Regions from separate parts of the Erwinia amylovora genome, predicted to be linked through region 2. Evidence: predicted binding sites of a transcription regulator. Region 2 holds the regulator's gene; the other holds the start of a gene.
The links. Region 2 encodes LexA, which represses DNA repair genes until DNA is damaged. Its sites were predicted from a motif close to TNCTGTATGTACATACAGNA; they were not measured.

Region 1: dinB (DNA polymerase IV) is a predicted target of LexA. The motif match lies at 1,768-1,787, and genes of this name have one in related genera.

Annotation. Positions count from the first base shown of each region.
Region 1 covers NZ_CP066796.1:969,688-973,107, forward strand. The annotation lists gene JGC47_RS04430 (class II glutamine amidotransferase) at 116-883, shown strand; gene dpaA (peptidoglycan meso-diaminopimelic acid protein amidase) at 854-1,588, opposite strand; gene dinB (DNA polymerase IV) at 1,804-2,859, shown strand; gene pepD (beta-Ala-His dipeptidase) at 2,896-3,420, opposite strand, start outside.
Region 2 covers NZ_CP066796.1:3,440,140-3,443,559, forward strand. The annotation lists gene dinF (MATE family efflux transporter DinF) at 1-887, opposite strand, end outside; gene lexA (transcriptional repressor LexA) at 1,080-1,688, opposite strand; gene JGC47_RS15685 (diacylglycerol kinase) at 1,798-2,163, opposite strand; gene plsB (glycerol-3-phosphate 1-O-acyltransferase PlsB) at 2,291-3,420, shown strand, end outside.

The sequences.
Region 1 (3,420 bases), 1.3 Mb from region 2:
GCTGATTAAGGTAAGCTGGTGGATACGATCGGCAGTTGCCGCCTTACGTCATGCAATGACAGCCGTAAAAGTCCCTTTTCAAACGCTATTACCGTATTGGTTATGAGGTATTCCTATGTGCGAACTGCTCGGGATGAGCGCCAATGTCCCGACGGACATCTGTTTTAGCTTTACCGGGCTGGTGCAGCGCGGTGGCGGAACCGGTCCGCATAAGGATGGCTGGGGTATTACTTTCTACGAAGGGAAAGGCTGCCGCACGTTCAAAGATCCACAACCCAGTTTTCAGTCGCCCATTGCCCGCTTGGTACAGGATTACCCGATTAAATCGCGCTCGGTGGTGGCTCATATCCGCCAGGCTAACCGCGGTGAAGTGTCGCTGGAGAATACCCATCCGTTTACCCGCGAGCTGTGGGGCCGCAACTGGACCTACGCGCATAATGGCCAGCTGCGCGGCTATAAAAATCTCGCTACCGGCCCGTACCGCCCGGTGGGGGAAACCGACAGCGAGCTGGCATTTTGCTGGCTGCTGCATAAGCTGACCACGCGCTACCCACGTACGCCGGGTAACTGGCCGGCGGTATTCCGTTATATTGCCGAACTGGCGCAGGAAATGCGTGAAAAAGGGGTGTTTAACATGCTGTTGTCGGACGGTCGCTATTTAATGGCCTTCTGCGCAACCAACCTGTTCTGGATAACCCGGCGAGCGCCCTTCGGTAAAGCCAAGCTGCTGGATCAGGACGTGGAAATTGATTTTCAGCAGCAGACCACGCCGAACGACGTGGTCACCGTGGTGGCCACTCAGCCGCTGACGGCAAATGAAACCTGGCACAAGATTGCGCCAGGCGAATGGGCGCTATTTTACCTGGGAGAACGCGAGAGATGATGCCGGAGCCGTCGATCCGTTAATTAGCGGGCGGCTCAGAACATATTTACCGGCGCTGACGGCAACGGCGGGAGGTTGCTTAGTCTGCTCAAATTGCGCATAGCCCGGCTGAAGCTGCTTCCAGAAGTTAATATAGGTCGAGTAGCGGTGGCGTTGCATGTTGCTCGCGGTCATACGGAACGGATAAATACTCACCTCTATACGCGGCTGCCCGTTGCGCAGCGCGGCTTCCACATAGCGATAAATCTCGTCCATATAGGCATCGGTCATGGCGTAGCAGCCAATTGATACACAGTTGCCGTGGATCATCAGATATTTACCCTGATAGCCCTGCTGGCGATCGTACTCATTGGGGAAACCAACGTTTATCGCCCGATAGTAGCGACTGTCCGGCTTAAGCTGGGACAAACTTACGCTGTAAAAACCTTCCGGGCTTTTGAAATCACCCTGCACGCGCTTGGGGCCAAGCCCGCCGGAAAACTTGCAGATGGGGAAACTGTTAAGTAAACGGTATTCGTTGCCAATTTTGCCGTACAGCTCCAGCGTACGCTCTTCTTTGAAGATTTGCAGATACACGGGAATGCCAATCAATTGTTTTCTTAACTCTTTGCTTACCGGTGCCAGAGGGGTGATCGTTTCGTTTACGCTGGCGAAAACCACGGCTGGCAGAAAAATCATCGCAAATAGCAGTGCGATTTTGCCCATTCTGTTTCTCTTGAAAGTAGGGGTGGAAATCAGCGCCTGAAAGCGCTTGTTAAATGACAATATCGGAAAGTTCTGGTGGTGCCGCGTCACATTAGCATTGTCTGTTTTTTTATCAAGATCGTAAGCGTAAAAATCTGATTATGTCGCTTACTCTCGCCATTGTTGAACTCTGTTAAGTAGACTGTATACTTATCCAGTATTGTTGGGGGGAGTATATGCGCAAAATTATTCATGTGGATATGGACTGCTTTTTTGCTGCGGTGGAAATGCGTGATAATCCCAGCTTGCGCGATATCCCCATCGCCATTGGCGGCAGTGAGATGCAGCGCGGGGTGATCAGTACCGCCAACTATCCGGCACGCGAATATGGCGTCCGCAGCGCGATGTCGACGGCGATGGCGCTGAAACTCTGTCCTCATTTGACGGTGATCCGTGGCCGCTATGAAGCCTATAAAGAAGCCAGTGGGCAAATTCGCGATATCTTCTCCCGCTATACCGCATTGATTGAGCCGCTGTCGCTGGATGAAGCCTATCTCGACGTGACTGACAGTCCGCATTGCCAGGGTTCTGCTACGCTGATCGCGCGTCAGATCCGCGACACCATCTGCCAGGAACTGAACCTGACGGCTTCTGCCGGCGTGGCACCGATTAAGTTCCTGGCAAAAATTGCTTCGGATATCAATAAACCCAACGGTCAGTTTGTCATTACCCCAGAGCAAGTGCCCGACTTCCTGCAGCGCCTGCCGCTGGCGAAAATTCCCGGCGTGGGAAGGGTTACCGCACGTAAGCTTGAGGAACTTGGGCTGAATACCTGTGCTGACGTACAGAAGAGCGATCTGGCGCTGTTATTAAAGCGCTTTGGCAAGTTTGGCCGCGTGTTGTGGGAGCGCTGCAATGGCATTGACGATCGCGAGGTGATCGTCGAGCGCGAACGCAAGTCCCTCGGCGTCGAACGCACGCTGTCACAGGATATTCATAGCTGGGAAGCCTGCCTGGAAATTATTGACCTGTTGTACGACGAGCTGGAGCGGCGGTTGAGTAAAATCAAACCGGACAGGCTGATTGCTCGCCAGGGCATCAAGCTGAAGTTCACCGATTTTCAGCAAACCACTCAGGAACATGTCTGGCCGGAACTGGATAAAGAGGATTTGATTGCGGTGGCACGCAAAAGCTGGGATGAGCGGCGGGCAGGGCGCGGAGTCAGGCTGGTGGGGCTGCACGTTACCTTGTTGGATCCGCAGCTGGAACGGCAGCTGTTGCTGGGATTATAAGGGCGAACCGGGCTTTTCCGGTCCACCCGCGATGGTTTACTTCACCGGGATCGCCTTCAGCAGCGCGGTCAGCAATTGCCAATACAGGCCCACGCTGGCGATGTGTACCTGCTCATCCGGGGAATGTGCTCCGGTGATGGTCGGTCCGATAGAAACCATATCCATCTGCGGATAAGGTTCCCTGAACAGCCCGCACTCCAGACCGGCATGGATCACCTGGATGCTTGGGGTTTTGTTGAACAGCTGTTCATAGGTCTCACGCACCAGCGCCATCACCGGCGAACTGCCGTCTGGCTGCCAGCCCGGATAGCTGCCCCTGGCGAGAGTATGCGCGCCAGCCAGCTGGCCAAGCGCGGTGAGCATGTCAACCACGTAATGTTTACCGCTGTCGATCAGTGAGCGGATCAGGCAGTTAATTTTCGCCTCGCTACCTTCAATCTTCACCACGCCCACGTTCAGCGAGGTTTCCACCACGCCTTTCATTACGTCAGAATTGCGTATCACCCCGTTTGGCATGCTGTTCAGCAGCGCAATGAATGCATCACGACTGGTTGCATCCAT
Region 2 (3,420 bases):
CCTGAGCAAGCTTCAACCGCATAGGCAAAGCCATCAAGGGCATACGCAGTGAAGGTAAGGAACATCATCAGCACCGCATTCACCGCCAGCACCTCATTCCCTAAGCGCGCGCCAAGGAGAGTCAGGGTGGCAAAGCAGATTTGCAGTAATAACGAACGCAGCATAATATCGCGATTTAGGCGCAGCAGGCGAGTGAACCCCCCACGCCAGGCCGTAAGCATCTGACGCAGCGACAGCCCGCGTAACACCATTACCCGCCTCACCATCAGCAGCCCGACGATCAGGCTGACGTATTCAGCAATCGCCGTCGCCGCACCCGCCCCCTGCACGCCCCATTTAAGGCCGACCACAAACCACAGAACCAGCAGGATATTCACCAGGTTGCCAACGACCATCAGGATCGCCGGCGCACGAGCATATTGTACGCCCAGCAGCCAGCCAAGCAGTACCAGGTTTATCAGCGTAGCGGGGGCGCTTAGCCAACGCACCTGCATAAATAGCGCAGCCTGATGCAGAACCTGCTCGCTGCCGCCGGTCAGTTTCAGGGCCAGATGGATAAGCGGCATTTTCAGGGCGATAAACAGCCCTCCCGCCAGCAGGGCCAGCATAAGTGGCTGTATTAACGCCTTGCCCAGCGCGAGTTTGTCGTTAGCACCAAACGCTTGCGCGGTAAGCCCGGTGGTACTCATGCGCAAAAAAAGCAGCAGCATAAACAGGAAGCTGGTCACCGTGGTGCCAATCGCCACGCCGCCAAGATAAGCAGCACTATCAAGATGCCCAATCACAGCGGTATCCACCAGTCCCAGTAACGGGACGGTGATATTGGAGAGGATCATCGGCAGCGCAAGCCGCCAGAGGTTTCTATCATCAGGAGATAATAAACGCATTAACGCCTTAGTGTGCCAGCAGCAGGTGGTACGTTAGCCGCTCTCTTTGCCCGCCGCATCGCTTATGCTGACAAGCACGTTGGCTTAACTGCTAATCGCCCTGCTGCAACTCGCATTATCTTGGGAAAAATTGCTGCTCCGGGGAGCTACGCGCCGTGGGTACAGCGCGCAATATTGAATAAAGGACGACGATCAAAGCCAGTTTCCGTTGCGGATGACGCCAACTGCCAGTCCTTCAATGGTCAGCGTTTGCTGACGCAGGTCGACCACAATCGGCTGGAACTCCGGGTTTTCCGGCAGCAGCTCCACCATATTTCCGTTTTTTTTCAGCCGTTTAACGGTAACTTCATCATCGATGCGCGCCACAACAACCTGGCCATTGCGCACATCTTCCGTTTTATGCACCGCCAGCAGGTCCCCATCCATAATACCGATGTTTTTCATCGACATACCGCTAACACGCAGCAGAAAATCAGCACCTGGTCTGAACAGAGCCGGGTCGACCTGATAGTGCCCTTCGATATGCTGTTCTGCCAGCAGTGGCTCACCGGCTGCTACCCGGCCAATTAACGGAAGCCCGCCTTCTTCTTCCATCATCAGGCGAATACCGCGTGAAGCACCGGAGACAATTTCAATCACGCCTTTACGTGCCAGTGCTTTGAGGTGTTCTTCAGCCGCATTCGGAGAGCGAAAACCGAGCTGCGCAGCTATTTCTGCCCGAGTCGGGGGCATGCCGGTTTGATTAATGTGGTCGCGAATCAGGTCATAAACCTGCTGCTGCCTTGCCGTTAGTGCTTTCATTCCGCCCCCTGGTTGTTTATACAGTCGACTGTGAGTATATACAGGTATTTCTGTATTGAAAACCTAAAGCTGGACGAAATTCAGTTTGTTGCGTTTTCTGAGTGACTCATCACAAACGCGGCACCAGCAACATTATCCAGACAAAGACGGCCAGCAGAAGTGTTATCAATACGGCGGCAGAACCCATATCTTTTGCCCGGCCGGCAAGGGGATGGATTTCATTACCGATACGGTCAACGACCGCTTCAATGGCGCTGTTCAGGATTTCGACGACAATCACTAATATGACGGAGCCGATCAGCAGTACACGCGTTATCGCGTCGACATCAAGAAGACCCGCAATAACAACGGCGAGAATCGCAGCCGCTGCTTCCTGGCGAAAGGCCGCTTCGTGCCGCCATGCGGCGCGCAGACCTTTCCACGAATACCCGGCAGCCTTAAAAATTCGCGTCAATCCGGTGGCATTATTTGCCATAATCAGGTGGCCCTTTAAGAAGTTGAATGTTAATCACTGGGTGTTCAGCTTTTGTAACATCACAGATTCCGCTGGCACTTTCTGGTATGCTTGCGTTGCTTTGCTAACAAGAGGCTTCATGTTATCTATGTCAGGTTGGCGTAATTTATATTATAACTTATTGAATTTACCTGTTAAATTTCTGGTAAAAAGTAAAGCAATTCCGGCTGAGCCGGTTGCTGAACTCGGGCTTGATACGTCGCGCCCTATTATGTATGTACTGCCTTATGATTCAAAGGCCGATCTCCTGGCGCTGCGCGAGCAGTGTCGCAAACAGGATTTGCCCGATCCACTGGAACCGCTGGAGATCGATGGCAATCTGCTGCCACGCCACGTGTTTATCCATGATGGCCCGCGCGTATTCCCCTATTTCGTGCCGAATCTGGAGTCAGTTAAGCTGTTCCATGACTATCTGGATTTGCACCGCAACCATCCGGAACTTGATGTCCAGATGGTACCCGTCTCGGTGATGTTTGGACGCGCCCCCGGTCGCGAGGTGCAGGGCGACCAGCAGCCGCATCTGCGCGTGCTGAACGGCATCCAGAAATTCTTTGCCGTACTCTGGCTGGGCCGTGACAGTTTTGTGCGCTTCTCGCCGATGGTGTCGCTGCGCCATATGGCAACTGAACACGGTACCGACAAAATTATTGCCCAGAAGCTGGCCCGCGTGGCGCGCATGCACTTTGCCCGCCAGCGTTTGGCGGCAGTCGGGCCACGCCTGCCGGTGCGTCAGGATCTGTTCAATAAGCTTTTACAGTCCAAGGCCATCGCTAAAGCGGTAGAGGATGAAGCGCGCAGCAAGAAGATCTCCCACGAGAAAGCGCAGCAAAATGCGATAGAACTGATGGAGGAGGTCGCTGCCGACTTCTCTTACGAGGCGATTCGCCTCACTGACCGCATCATGGGCTGGACCTGGAGCAAACTCTACCAGGGGATTAACGTCAGTGGCGGCGAACGCGTGCGCCAGCTGGCACAGGACGGGCATGAAATTGTGTATGTGCCTTGCCACCGCAGCCATATGGATTATCTGCTGCTCTCTTACGTGCTGTACCACCAGGGGCTGGTACCGCCGCATATTGCCGCCGGTATCAACCTGAATTTCTGGCCTGCCGGGCCAATCTTCCGTCGCCTGGGCGCGTTCTTTATTCGCCGCACCTTTAAGGGCAACAAACTCTATTCGACGGTGTTCCGTGAATACCTCGGCGAACTGTTTACCCG